DNA from 2 places in the Saccharococcus sp. Marseille-Q5394 genome. Region 2 is predicted to be linked to the other one. Evidence: riboswitches for the same ligand, from Rfam matches in the RefSeq annotation. Region 2 holds a riboswitch; the other holds the start of a gene.
What was found. Region 2 has a riboswitch for S-adenosylmethionine ahead of OC538_RS15020 (methionine biosynthesis PLP-dependent protein). Riboswitches for the same ligand answer to the same signal wherever they lie in the genome.

Region 1: it holds a riboswitch for S-adenosylmethionine, as region 2 does, so the genes downstream of both, OC538_RS04635 (aliphatic sulfonate ABC transporter substrate-binding protein) here and OC538_RS15020 (methionine biosynthesis PLP-dependent protein) in region 2, are expected to answer to the same signal.

The regions. Positions count from the first base shown of each region.
Region 1 covers NZ_CAMPPQ010000001.1:920,412-927,529, forward strand. The annotation lists gene OC538_RS04625 (ABC transporter ATP-binding protein) at 1-523, opposite strand, end outside; gene OC538_RS04630 (ABC transporter permease) at 537-1,376, opposite strand; gene OC538_RS04635 (aliphatic sulfonate ABC transporter substrate-binding protein) at 1,393-2,376, opposite strand; SAM riboswitch class I at 2,536-2,645, opposite strand; gene OC538_RS04640 (VWA domain-containing protein) at 2,807-4,249, opposite strand; gene OC538_RS04645 (AAA family ATPase) at 4,265-5,440, opposite strand; tRNA gene OC538_RS04650 (tRNA-Arg) at 6,788-6,861, opposite strand; gene OC538_RS04655 (metallophosphoesterase) at 6,933-7,118, opposite strand, start outside.
Region 2 covers NZ_CAMPPQ010000002.1:869,961-877,078, reverse strand. The annotation lists gene OC538_RS15040 (nicotinate phosphoribosyltransferase) at 1-331, opposite strand, end outside; gene OC538_RS15035 (MATE family efflux transporter) at 422-1,759, opposite strand; gene OC538_RS15030 (DMT family transporter) at 1,773-2,087, opposite strand; gene OC538_RS15025 (DMT family transporter) at 2,091-2,429, opposite strand; SAM riboswitch class I at 2,567-2,673, shown strand; gene OC538_RS15020 (methionine biosynthesis PLP-dependent protein) at 2,752-3,876, shown strand; gene OC538_RS15015 (NADPH-dependent FMN reductase) at 3,915-4,484, opposite strand; gene OC538_RS15010 (hypothetical protein) at 4,667-4,822, opposite strand; gene OC538_RS15005 (hypothetical protein) at 4,859-4,981, opposite strand; gene OC538_RS15000 (phytoene/squalene synthase family protein) at 5,522-6,343, shown strand; gene OC538_RS14995 (anti-sigma factor domain-containing protein) at 6,753-7,118, opposite strand, start outside.

The sequences.
Region 1 (7,118 bases), on a different contig from region 2:
TCGTTGTTAAACGGTTCTGTTGGATTTTCAATAATAAATCTTGCAATTGCATTTTAGTGAAGGCATCCAATGCACTAAAAGGTTCATCAAGAAGCAAGACATCGGGCTCTCCAATAAGTGCACGGGCAATTGCGGTTCGCTGTGCCATACCTCCGGACAAGTCTTTCGGATAATGAGCGTCGAAGTCAGACAAACCGACAAGATTCAAATACTCATGGACGGTTTCTTGTTTCTCCTTCTCATCTTTCGCCCCGAATAAAATATTCTCTTTTACTGTAAGCCAAGGCATCAATCTTGGCTCTTGAAAGATCATCCCGATTGGCTGATCCCCTACACCCCCAATTTCAATTGCCCCTTCATAATTCTGATCAAGTCCCGATAAAACGCGCAGCAATGTACTTTTCCCACAACCACTCGTTCCCAGAATTCCAACAGTTTCCCCTTCCTTTATTGAAAATGAGATGTTGTTGAATCCTGCAAGCCCGTTATTGAATGTCCTCGTTGCCTCTTTCACTTTCAACATTGAAACCCCTCCGTCATAGTTGGTTTTGTAGATTGTCTTGCCACTTCAATGCACGTGATTCCAATGCTTTCAACAGGGAATCAGTCGCTTTCCCTAACAATGCAAACAAAATAATACTGGCAATAATGAGCTCCGGTGAGTACGTGTTCTGACCAACGACAAGTAAATAGCCAAGGCCTTGACTGGCACCCATCAGCTCGGCAGCAACGACGAACATCCAGCCCAATCCGACACCGCTGCGTAATCCTACAAGAAATGATGGAAGTGAAGCGGGCAGGATGATACGACGAATAATTTGCAACGGTGTGAAATGATAGATCTTACCGACTTCAATCAACTTCCGATCGACCCCTTGAATACCCGAGACGATATTCAAATAGATCGGAAAGAACACACCGACAGCGATTAACATCACTTTGGATGACTCTCCAATACCCATCCACAGGATGAACAACGGAACCCACGCTAGTGAGGGAATCGAGCGAAAGGCTTGAATTAATGGATCCATCAACTGTTCAAACCATTTAAAATAACCAACGATGGATCCAAGTACAACCGCGGCAATTGTTCCTGCCAGAAACCCGATCAGGACACGAAAGAACGTAATTCCTACATGTCCCCAGAGTGTGCCTTCTTGGGCTAATTCGATATTTTTTTGCAAAATGGTTGTCGGAGCGGGAAAGACATAGGCATCGAGCCAATTGAAACGGACAGCCGCTTCCCAAACGACTAAAAGAATGAACGGAATGATCAAGCCAAGCGCTAAACCCCTCACCTTATTTTCAAAGTTTACTTTGACCAACTTTTTTCCTTTCACTTTAAACAATTCTTTTTCGTCAATATTGACCGTCATGTCTATTCCCCCTAATTCATTCGATTACTTTTTTTGCAAACTGATCATTAATCAATTCTTCGACAATCTTTGTGACATCCACATTGCCTTTAATTACGTTCTCTGATTGCAACACTTCACCCGCTGCAGTTAACGCTTCGATTTGCTTTGAGCCAGGGATTGAATCCGAAAAGTCGTTACGTTCTAAACTCTTTTGGGCCACTTCTAATGGCATCTCTGCTTCTTGTGCAAGTATATCGGCTGCCTCTTCCGGATTTTTCATAACCCACTTCCGCGCTTTTTCGTACACCTCAATCACTGTTTCTACGACTTCAGGATGTTGTTCAGCAAAGTCTGATCGGACATTCAGTGTTCCGTACGTATTTTTTTCATGGTCTCGTAAAAATAATTTGGCACCAGAATCGACTTCAACTTTTGCCATATGTGGATCGAGCCCTGCCCATGCTTCTACTTGACCCGTTAGAAGGGCGTTAGCTCCATCAGAGTGCTGCAAATTCACAATTTCCAAGTCCTTTGATGACAAGCCAACTTCCTGTAACGAACGGAGAAGGAAAATATATGGATCCGTTCCTAGCGTCGCAGCTACTTTCTTTCCCTTCAATTGTTCAATTGACGTGATGTCTGAATCCCCTGTTGCCACAAGTGCAGTCCATTCAGGCTTTGAATAGATATAGACTGATTCAATCGGAGAACCGTTTGACTTGGCAATTAACGCAGCAGCTCCAGCTGTCGAACCGAAGTCGACACTTTTTGAATTTAGGAATTCAAGTGCTTTATTACTTCCGTGGCTGAGTACCCATTCCACCTTAATCCCTTGTTCTTCAAACGCCTCTTCTGCCCAACCAAATTCTTTTAACGCTAGGCTAGTTGGTGAGTAATAGGCATAATCCAATACAACTTTATTTAATTTCTTTTTTTCTATCCCTTCACCAGATGAGCAAGCTGTCATTAGGACCGTTGCACCCATCACCATTAGCAGTAAGACAATCAATCTTCTCATGTTCATTTCCTCCTAAATTCATTTTTATATTGAAATTCAATTCAATCCAATTTGTAATTGCACCGATTGGTATAGTCGGATTTGAGCTTATGAATAACTAGATTTTTATTTATCCATATGAAAAACCCTCTTCATAAGAAGAGGGCTGCAGAATTCCTCCTCTTATCTTCCAGGCTCAAACACCTGTAGGATGTAGCACCTTTACAGAAATACATCTGTTGGTTGCCGGGCTTCTTCGGGCCTATTCCCTCCGCCACTCGTAATAAGAGTTGTATGTAGTTGTTAAAATCATTTTTATTGCTTCAACTGATTGAAAATTAGTATAAACATATATAAATAAATTGTCAACCTTATAATTCATATTATATTAATAATTCAAATTGATATTCCGTATCGAATTGTTACTCCCCGCCCCTTTAAAGTGCCTCCTTTAAATTTCAAATGCAGCATGACTTCCCTCGTCTTCAAAGTCTTTCACCATGACAACTTTATCGGAAAACTGTTCCGCAGTGTTTGTGCTGTTACCTATAATAAAGGATAGGACATTAAAGACTTTCTCTTTTTTCTTCTTACTGAACTCTTCAAGGAATGAATCTTTTATGCTGTCTTCACCGTCCGTAACAAACACTACATCAGCTTTTTTAAAACGGCTTTCACTAATAACATTTAGCGATTTACAAAGGGGTAAGGAAAAATCCGTCCCACCGCTCAAGAAGGTTTGTGCCAGCTTCACCATATCTGAAATCTTTATTTTTCCCTTTTCATATGTAAACACTTGTAAGCGCGTGGAAAATAAAATCAAACAAAAATCCCTTCTCTGCTTTCTGGCAATCGACATGAGGGCTAACGTGAACCCTTTGGATTGAGTATCAAGGTGTTGCATACTACCTGACTGATCCAAGCAAAGTATGATTGGACCTTTCCCAAGTACCTCTTTTCCTTCCTGTTCATATATCATCGTCTGACCTTCTACAAACCGACGAAGAAAGTCGTTCCTCGTTATTGGATGCATGTACAATCCCAGCTCCATCGGCAACAATCGTTCAATATTGGAGCCTATTGTTACTCCGCTTCTCCCCATTGCCTCGCTATATTTGACCTTTTGTTTTTTTCGGGCTGCCTGTTTGAATCGACCAGCCCAGTCTGCAATTTCTTTCATTTTTTTATCGGAAGCTATCTTCTCTGCTAGCAATAGTTGGTCTCGTAGAGGAACTTTTTTCAGTTCTGCATCCCCACTGCCAGCTCGGGTGCCCCCAAGTAAAGAGTTAAGAGCCTCCTTCACCTGCACTGTTTCTTGCATAGCTCGAACCAATGCTTGTGAAAAGCTATCACAGTTGCCTTGGAGCATCTGTTGCAATTTCTCATCGAATCTATCCATGGACCTTGTAATTTTCTCTTCTATTGCACGACTTCCATTTTCCGCCTCTTCTTGCCACTCCTGTCTTTGGAGTAGCCTTTGCATTGCGAGAATTTCCTGCATCTGCTCATCAAAATCTTCATCTTCCTTTTTTTGGTCAATGAGCCATTGGTTCACCATCCTCCCGATTTTGATCGTGCCGATAGCTGACGACAAATCATCCAAACGGGTGATGCCTCGATAGGTAGCAAAGTTTTCATCCTCCATGATTCTTTCCATGAGTGATTTATTAATCTTTAGGACACCGTTAATGTCACCTTCAATAATGTCAGGTTTCATTTTGTATAAGGAAGCCCAAATATCTGCTAGTAATGAATCGAACATCGGTAGTATACCTTCAGCTCTTACCTGTTGAAGTCCCGATGACATATCGAAAATCTCTCTGAAACGTCTTTTATCGAACGCGTCCGTATTCAAAACCGATTGATTGCCATTGTAATTTTTATGACTCTTCACAAAGATTATCCCCTTTCACATTTTAAAAAAGGTGCTGGCAGATTCCTTCTGTTCATTTCGAGCATCAAAATACCAAGGCTCTAAAATCTTATTCAAGATTTCATGTTCCATCGAAGTCAATTTATCAAGTAATGCGTCGATATCAGCCTTCCGACTATGATAATCACTTTTGAGTTTTTTTAAATCTGCCACTAAGGTTTTCATTTTATGAGTCGCCTCCATTCCATACTCGGTCGTAGGATCCTGAAGTACAGTGTAGAACACTTCATTTGCCTCGTTTTGTATGGAATGAAGGATCTGAGTAACGACATCTTGTGAATGATTTCGGATAACGGAAGACACTACATCTTTTTGGTCCACCGTTTCCCATAGGACATTTTCAAGGATGACAATGTCGGATACATTCACAACTTGTCTCTGGCTTATCAACGCCTTCGCTTGAAGTATGGACAGCGACTGTTTAAAACGCCTGTCCGAAGGGCGTATCCCTTCGTCACGTAATTCATTTCGAATTTCCGACAGTATTTCATACACTTCATCCGGTATTGAAACACTGTCCGTCAACAACTGAAGTTGAATCAATTCGTCCATCGTCATGGAAGGCAAAAACTGATTCCTACCGGTTCCCTTCATCATCGAAACAAAATTCGTTTGATCTGCGATATAATCCAACTCGAACCGTAGTAAGAACCTGTCAAATAAAGCTTCCAGCCCTTCCCCTTCTTCAGGGTATTCGTTAGAAGCCCCAATAACTGAAATTAAGGGTGCCTTTCCGGGTGTTCCGGAATTATAGAAAACTCTTTCGTTTATAAGCGTCAGCAAGCTGTTCAAGATTGCAGAATTGGCTTTAAAAATCTCATCCAGGAAAACAAGATTGGCTTCCGGCATTTTAGATGCTGTATTCCGCTTGTATATGCCTTTCTCAAGATCTTTCAACGACAACGGGCCAAAAACTTCTTCAGGTGTGCTGAACCTAGTTAGTAACCATTGGAAGTATTCTGTTCCGTGTATGATTTTTGCCAACTCAACAGCCAATGCAGATTTCGCAGTTCCGGCGGGTCCAATCATGAGCATATGCTGTCTCGAAAGCAGGGCGACAAGAATCCCTTCAACCTCGTTCTCCCGTTCAAAATACTTCGCAGTAAGTGCCAGTCTGATTTCCTGTAACTTTTTCAAATTCGCCATAGTCATTTTCTATATCTCCTTACCTTTTGTAATGTGTATAATAATTTCTTCACATTACAGTCTGAAGGATACTAAGTCATTTTAATCTGCCGATGACTAAGTTTTCGTGCAAGTGATTGCTGCAACGATGAAAAAGCGCCGCAAACGTTGAAGTCACAACGGTTGCAGCGCTTTTTATCAAAAATTATTAAATACAACCCTGGGGGACGTAAATCTGTACCAATAAACGTTGTTGTTATGATGTTTCCTAGAACATTGTATTGTATTTGTGTTGCGTTTATATAATCCCCTCAATAATTTCTTGATCTAGTTAATGCACAAATTGCGCCCACTACTCATTTTTTCTCTAACCAGTCCTTAATCATTGGTTACTTTTCTCCTTACCTAACATAGTGATTAACTTATCTAATTTTCCTTCTATTCTTCTATTGATTTGAATTGTTTTTTGTTGATTAATCAATAGTAAACTAAACATTAATGCTAGAAAACAAATGAATGAGATGCCCAATAATACCATCATATTTATCTAACTCCTTTCACTAGGATAAATGATTTCTAAAGCTATTCCTCTTGGAAAATACTCCGCAACCCATAAAAAAGCTTCATCTTTGACTGAACTTTTTGCGAGGAAGTTGACAAATATATTTAGGCAATGCTAATGGTTGTGCTGGAAAATTGAAATTATATCTGCATTTCCACTATTATCCGTAAGGTATACATTGGACGAGCTAGCAGCTTGCTAAAGTTACTCAAAGTATTTGAAGAAAACACCCACTTTCTTTTGATATTAACACATAAAATTTAACACTAGTATCGGGAAATTTTTTTAGGTTATACTTCTTAATTTCGGACCAAGCCGAAATAATGGGCTTTCACAATTCATTAAGGAAGTTCGTTGAATCAATTTTCCACAATTTCATTTGGGTATTCTTAATAGTTTCTGGCGAGCAGAGTTAATCTACTGAACACACAAGGTTCACATCCGCTATTTGGGCTTGTCCTCATTTTGAATGGGAGAACTGGGAACAGAAGAAAGTAGATGCCCTCTTTTGCCTTGCTTCCACAAACTCTAATACATGAAGTACATTCTCCTCAGAGAGCCCCGTTTATAGCCCTTCGTTTAGAGTCAGTAGATCAATCTTTTTATACTTCTAAATCAACTTGGAGAACCCGCCATCTGCCTCAAACTTTGGGGACATGGCTAGTACGTCGAATGTGTAAAATTCGTATTAAATGATTTCATTTCCTTACATTCTAGAACATATTCTCCGAAAAACAAATAATGACCGTACACGCTGTGATATCAACGTGTACGGTCATTATTTTCATTTCTTATTATAGTTCATCTTAATACGTCCCAGGAGGGATTCGAACCCCCGACCCACAGCTTAGAAGGCTGTTGCTCTATCCAACTGAGCTACTGAGACAAGTTCATTTAGCAACAACTGATTGCCAACGACAAACTTTATTATAGGCAGGCTGACTGGAAAAGTCAACACTAATTTACGATATTTTTCATATCCGCTGTAATTATGGTTTCCATGTCCATGTTTTTGAAGTATATCCGATAGCTGCCATCCCATTCAATTTCTGCAAAGGTAGGCTGCTTGCCCGCCCTCGGAAGCAATGCGCTTCCTGGATTGACAAATAATATACCTTCCCTCAATTCAGCCGCATATGAGTG
Region 2 (7,118 bases):
TTGCAAATACAAGTTCCCCTTCCTTCATCGAATAAACATCCCCCGTAAAACGGATGTCTTTCAAATAAGATAGGAAATCCTCTCTATAGCCGAGCTCTTCCCGTAAATAGGTCAGGTCGCTCTCACTGAATTGAAAATCCTTTAAGTAATCAAGGATCCGCTCAAGTCCCGCAAAAATCGCATAGCCATTACCGAACGGAAGGTTTCTGAAGTACAGCTCAAATACCGCTTTCCGTTCATGAATGCCATCCGCCCAATACGATTCCATCATGTTGATTTGATAAAGATCTGTATGTAGCGCCAAACTGTCGTCAGCATATTTCGAAGTCATGTCAAATCTCCTTCTTCCGCATCTTCTGATAGTTTCAGTATACACTATTTACCCTTGTTTTCATTATAAATAACATGCGCCTAAATTGCCTCATTCTCCAAAAATATCGGCTTGTTTCCACTTTCCGAACCGGTAATACAGGAATGCGATGATGCTGCTAATGACGAAACTGACACCGATTCCGAGGGCAATCCCCTTATCTCCCATGAAGCCAGACAGGAAGTACGTAACGGGGTAACGTAATATCCAAAACGAAATGATATTGAGCACAAGCACTTGGAACATTGCCCCCGATGCCCGGACAGCGCCATTGAGTACGAAATTGATGCCTAAAAAAGGATAGAAAAATGCTATCATCTTCAAATAGTCCGCACCAAAACGGACAGCTTCCGCTTCGGAAATGAAAAGTCGGATACCGGCCCCCGCAAAAGCGTAGACAATTCCGGCGATGGCAAACATAATGCCAAGATTATATAGAAAGCCGATGAACGTAATCCTGTGGACACGGTTCCACTTCCCCGCACCGATGTTTTGTCCTGCCATACTATTCACTGCCGTTCCGATCGCTTGCGCCGGCAGCATGATCAGACTATCAAGCCGCTGCGCAGCCCCGTACCCCGCAACTACCGCAGGGCCGAAAGAAGCGACGACACTCATGATCGCCATGACGCCTGCCGAAATGACGCTCATTTGCAAACCCGCCGGAATGCCCAATTTCAGTATATCAAGCACTTCACGCTTAGCCGGCAGATGCGGCTTTGAAAACGGCACGAGCTTTTTGCGAACGGAATAAATTGCGCCAGTCGCAAATGCAACCCCTTGGGATACGATTGTCGCAACCGCAGCTCCTTGGACGCCCCATCCGAAGACGGCAATGAAAATCGGATCAAGTACCGTGTTTAGCAGGACGGCCGTCAAAACGAAATAGATTGGCGTCTTTGAGTCGCCGACAGACCGGAACACGGTGTTGATGAAGTTATATCCGAACAGAAACAGAATCCCGAAAAAATTGACACGCAAATAGGACGTTGCCATTTCAATCATCGAGTCGGGCGTTCCAAGCAATGCCAAAATCGGCTTCGCTAAAAAGAAGCCCGCAAAACTTAACACAACAGACATGATCGTCAATAAAACGACGAATGCGTTCAAATAATTACGCAAGCCTGCCTCGCTCCCCCTCCCCTTCTGCTGGGAGAGGATTGTCAGCGCCGCATTATTCAGGCCGATGACAAAAGAGAGGACGGTAAACACGACAGTACCCGAAATCGCAACTGCGCCAAGCGCGTCGGCACCGATAAGGTTTCCGACCCATAAGCTGTCGATAAATTGGTAGGACACTTGCAAAAGGTTCGTGAGAATGATCGGTGCTGAATAAAAAATAAGCTGCTTTGCAAGCGGGCCTTCCGTAAAATCATATTGTTTCGCCATGGCGCTCCCCCCTTCATCCAAATACCTTCAGTCCGACCGCCCCTCCGATGATCAAGCAAAGGAATAGCATCCGTTTCCACCCGGCTGCTTCCTTGAAAAACAGGATGCCCATAAGGACGGCACCCGCCGCACCGAGTCCCGTCCAAATCGCATACGCAGTCCCCATCGGAATGTCGCGCATTGCGAGGGACAGAAATATAAAACCGACCGAAAACGTCCCGACGATGAGCAGCAGGCGGGGCCATGATCTTTTCTGCAAATAAAGATTAATGGCCATGACGCCGAAAATCTCCCCTAAACTTGCGATGACTAAATATATCCACGCCATATCTCAATCGCCCCCTTCCGTTGCTTCACCGGATGCAGCCGTCGTCATTTTTATCCCGATAACTCCCACGATGATAATCGCGATGAAGATCACTTTAGCGATGGAAAACTCCGCATTGAAAAACAGGAAATCGATTAGAACGATCGCCGCCGCTCCGGAACCGGTGAAGACTGCATACACCGTCCCGGATGGCAACGTCTCGCATGCCTTTATAATTGCGTAGAAGCTAATGACGATTGCAACGATAGTCCCTGCCCACTCGAGTACCGAATCGGAATACCGAAGTCCGATCACCCAAAAGATCTCGACGATCGCCGCCAATAAAACATAAAGCCAAGCCAATGGAAATCCTCCTCATCATTCAACATGCACCCATTATAGCAAAAGGTCACGGACATTCATTTCCGAAACTTCTTGCAATCCGTCTGGATGCATGATAACTTTAGATAAATGTTTTTTCTAACAATTACATATTTTGATTCTTATCACGAGAGACGGAGGGATTGGCCCGATGAAGTCTCAGCAACCAGCCCGATTTTGGTATGGTGCTAATTCCAAAAGGCGAACTGCGCCTTGAAGATAAGAAGATTGATTTCAACGATGTTGGAGGCCCTCTTCTTAATTGGAGAGGCCTCTTTTTTACTAGGCAAAGGAGATGGGCAACTTGACAAAGCAGAGCATTAACACAAAATTGGTGCAAATAGGAAACCAGAGCGATCCGAGAACCGGGGCGGTCAATCCTCCCCTACATTTTTCAACAGCGTACAAGCATGATGGATTGGGTCTATCAACCGGTTACGATTATACACGGACAAAAAATCCGACACGGACGATCCTCGAGGAAGGCATCGCCAATTTGGAAAACGGCGACCGCGGCTACGCGTGCAGCTCGGGCATGGCAGCGATTCAGCTCTTCCTTTCGCTGTTCAAATCGGGAGATGAATTGATTGCTCCTGACGACCTATACGGTGGCACATTCCGATTGTTTGACCATTACGCAGATCTGTATAACGTCCGGACGTCGTATTCTTCTTTTGATAACGTCGAGGAAACGGAAAAGCTGATCACCGAAAACACGAAGGCGATCTTCATCGAAACACCGACGAACCCGCTGATGCTGGAAATCAATATCGAACAGTATGTAGAGATTGCGAGAAAGCACAACTTGCTTGTCATCGTCGATAATACATTTTTGACTCCGTACTACCAACGCCCGATTGAGCTCGGGGCAGATATCGTCATCCATAGCGCGACGAAATATATCGGCGGTCATAATGATGTGCTTGCCGGGCTAGTCGTCGCCAAGGGAGAAGAGCTGTGCAACCGTCTAGGCGAAAATCATAATGCGATCGGCGCGACGCTTTCCCCGTTCGACTCCTGGCTCGTCATCCGCGGATTGAAGACGTTGCATGTGCGCATGAAACAGCATGATGCCAATGCGAAGGAACTCGTCTCTTATTTAAAAAACGAACCGCTTGTCGATGACGTCCTCTATGCAGGAAAAGGCGGCATGATTTCATTCAGGGTACGGGAAAGCGAATGGGTCGATCCGCTATTGCAAAACTTGAAGCTCATCACATTTGCCGAAAGTCTCGGAGGAGTGGAAAGTTTGATCACGTATCCGACGACGCAGACCCATGCAGAAATCCCTGAGGAAGAACGGGAAAGGCGCGGTGTCGATAAACGGTTATTGCGTTTCTCGGTCGGACTCGAGGAAGCCGAAGACTTGATCGCCGATCTTAAGCAAGCCATCAATGCAGCGGCAGAAACGACGGCTGTCAGTCAATAATAAAAAAGGCCGTCTCGGTGAACGAGACGGTCCTTTTATTATTTAGAGATTTCAGCTAACTCTTTTCTTTGCGAATAAAAATCGATGAAGTTGTTAACGACTTTATCCAAGAAATCAATCGTCGCTTGGTCTGTCAATTGACCCGTTTCGTCCATTTTCTCATGGACGGAACCGATATATACTTCATTGTTTGGCAAGAGCGCAGGAGAAAGCATCGGGTTCGTCAAAATCTCACGTAAATGCAGTTGAGCACGGACACTTCCCATCACACCCATTGAAGCACCGATCATGAAAGCAGGCTTGTCTTTAATTGCGAAATTGCTTCTCGACAGCCAGTCGACAGCGTTTTTCATTACTCCTGGAATGGAGAAGTTGTATTCAGGCACTGCAAATAGGACCGCATCGGAATCCCGAACGTTATCCAGGAAATCTGTAACGTTTTCTGACGGATTGCCTTCTATATCAACAGAAAACATTTCGACATCATTAATGAATACAGGTGTAATAGTAAGTTTATCTGCATATTTCTTCCTCAAATATTCAACCACTTTCAAGTTGTATGAAGACGAGCTTGTGCTGCCGATAATCGCTTTTACTGATATAGTCATGTTGTTGGACTCCTTCTCTTTTTATCTTAGCATTGCCTCTCTATAGGAAGGTATGCGTTCCCCTATAAAACTGGGGCATCATTTATTGACCTGGTAATTATCTCACATTCAAGATACTTTTCGTATAAATCTGCTCATAAGAAAAGAACGTTCCCCTATTTGCTTAGGGAACGCTCCATCTTTTAATTGAAGAAGCAGAAGAAAATCGTCCAGAATGGAACGTTTTTCCGCTCTTTCTTTTTGCGTTTGAGCGCTTTTTGCTCCATGCGGAACTGTTCGACTTCCTGCCGCATATCTTCCATATGTCGTTGAACTACTTCTCTATCAATTGTATACATATATATTCTCCTCTTGGAGAGGGACCTTAAACGAGATTACAGTCGACGTTCACCTATCGTGCCGCCGTTATCATCTAACCATTTTGGAGATTCCCACTCCATCAATTTTGTTTTATTTATTCGTTCATGCTCTTCATGTCTCGCGTTTTGAATAATCATTTTGCTTTTCCTCCTTTATTTTTTAGTTGAATCAATTCACTTGCGGGGAACATCGCTACCCACTATCCAGAGACACCATCATCAATACTTTCCGTTGCAGCCCTACATTAATCATCGGAAACACTCCTTTTCATCTAGTTTTTGTTTATATGCCACACGCACAGCGTGAAAACACCGAATATTCTTTCATATGAAGACACAAAAAAGCACACGCCTTTTGCATAAGCGTGTGCTCATATAAAAGAACGGCATACCATGCCATTCCTCGGTCTACAATTAGAAAGAGAGATTAGTCAGGCACGGATCAAGTATGAAGTTGTTTATGATTACGATTGCTTTTTTCATTTTCCGTACCTCCTCTATTACTAGAATAACTTACTTTCTGAGGATACCATTTCCAATTATTCATTGTCAATAGGTAATTTGAAAAACTTTCTCTATTTTTATTTATTCTACAACGATAGGGTTGGCAACTGCTTCATGGAATAGTGTATGATATTCAATAAGAACTGCTTCAAGAAATGAAGGAGGACCCCTATTATGAACGAAGCGAAACTGCAAAAAGAAGCGATGCACGTACTGAAGCTGACGAGCAGAACCTTCTATATTCCGATTAAATTATTGAATCCCACCTTGCGGAAGACGGTAGGCTCCGCTTATTTATGTATGCGTGCGATAGATGAAATAGAAGATCATGAAGAACTGCATCCGGAAAGCAAGCAGCATCTGCTGCAGTCGACGAGCAAGCTGCTGCAAACCGACCTATTTGACGTCGCGGCGTATCGCGCTCTCCTCAAGCCCTATGAAAACCTCTTGCCGGAAGTGACATTGCGACTTGGCGACTGGCTCGCCGTCTGTCCTGCAGGCATCGTCGCCAAAGTGAAAGAGTCGACGAGCATCATGGCGGATGGCATGGCAAAATGGGTCGGCAAGGATTTTCTTGTGCAAACGAAAGAGGATTTAGACGACTATACATATTATGTAGCGGGTCTTGTCGGTGTGATGCTTTCCGATATTTGGGAGCAGTATGACGGGACAAAGACGGATCGCGACTTGGCGATCGGGTATGGTCGCGGATTGCAGGCGGTGAATATGCTGCGCAATCAAGAGGAAGATGCGGAGCGCGGCGTCCGTTTCCTTCCTGAAGGATGGGACAGGCATGACCTGTTCGAGTATGCAGAGGCGAATTTGAAAAAAGCTGATGACTATATCGAATCGATTTCGAATAAAAACATCCTGCTGTTCTGCAAAATCCCGCTTGCCCTTGCGAAGCGGACGATCGGCGCAATGCAGGGCGGACAGGATAAGATGAACCGCGCGGAAGTTGAATCGACAGTGGAAGCGATTTTGAAAGAAGTGTAAGAAGGTTTGAGCGCTTGTTTCCCGTTTTATGATCACTTCTCGGGGGTTATGATCACTCGCCATGTTTTATGATCACTTGAAAGAGTTTATGATCACTCGCCGTGGGTTATGATCACTTGACGGGGTTAATGATCACTTGTTAGGATTTATGATCACTCGCCATGGGTTATGATCACTTGACGAGGGTTATGATCACTTGACGAGGTTTATGATCACTCGCCGTGGGTTATGATCACTCGCCGTGGGTTATGATCACTTGACGAGGTTTATGATCACTCGCCACGGGTTATGATCACTTGAATGGATTTATGAGCGCTTGGGGTTTACTTCTGACGCGAGCCACAATTTACGAACTAATAAGAAGAGGCTGCTGCAGATTGTCAGTAAAAACTGATGATCTGCAACAGCCTCATTTGTTATTTTGCGGATTCTGTTTGTTATTATTTGATGGACTATCCTTATGTTGTTTTGCAGGTGGCCCTTGATTGTCTTTACTTTGTTTATCGACCGATGACGAATGAGACGGGGGTCCTTGCTGATCCGCATGAGGAGGCATCTTTTCACTTCGCTCTTTGTCCGGTTTGTTCTTAGATTTCTCCGCAGGTGGACCTTGTTGATCTTCCGACTTATGTGGACGTTCCTTTTCCTTCTCCATCTTCTTTTGTTGCGGATGCACAGGAGGAACGATTTCCTTCTTCGGTTTCTGCAAAGCGTCTTTTTGCGGCGGAACGGGTTTCTTCTCAACCGGATTCACATTCTTTACAGGATGCTTTTT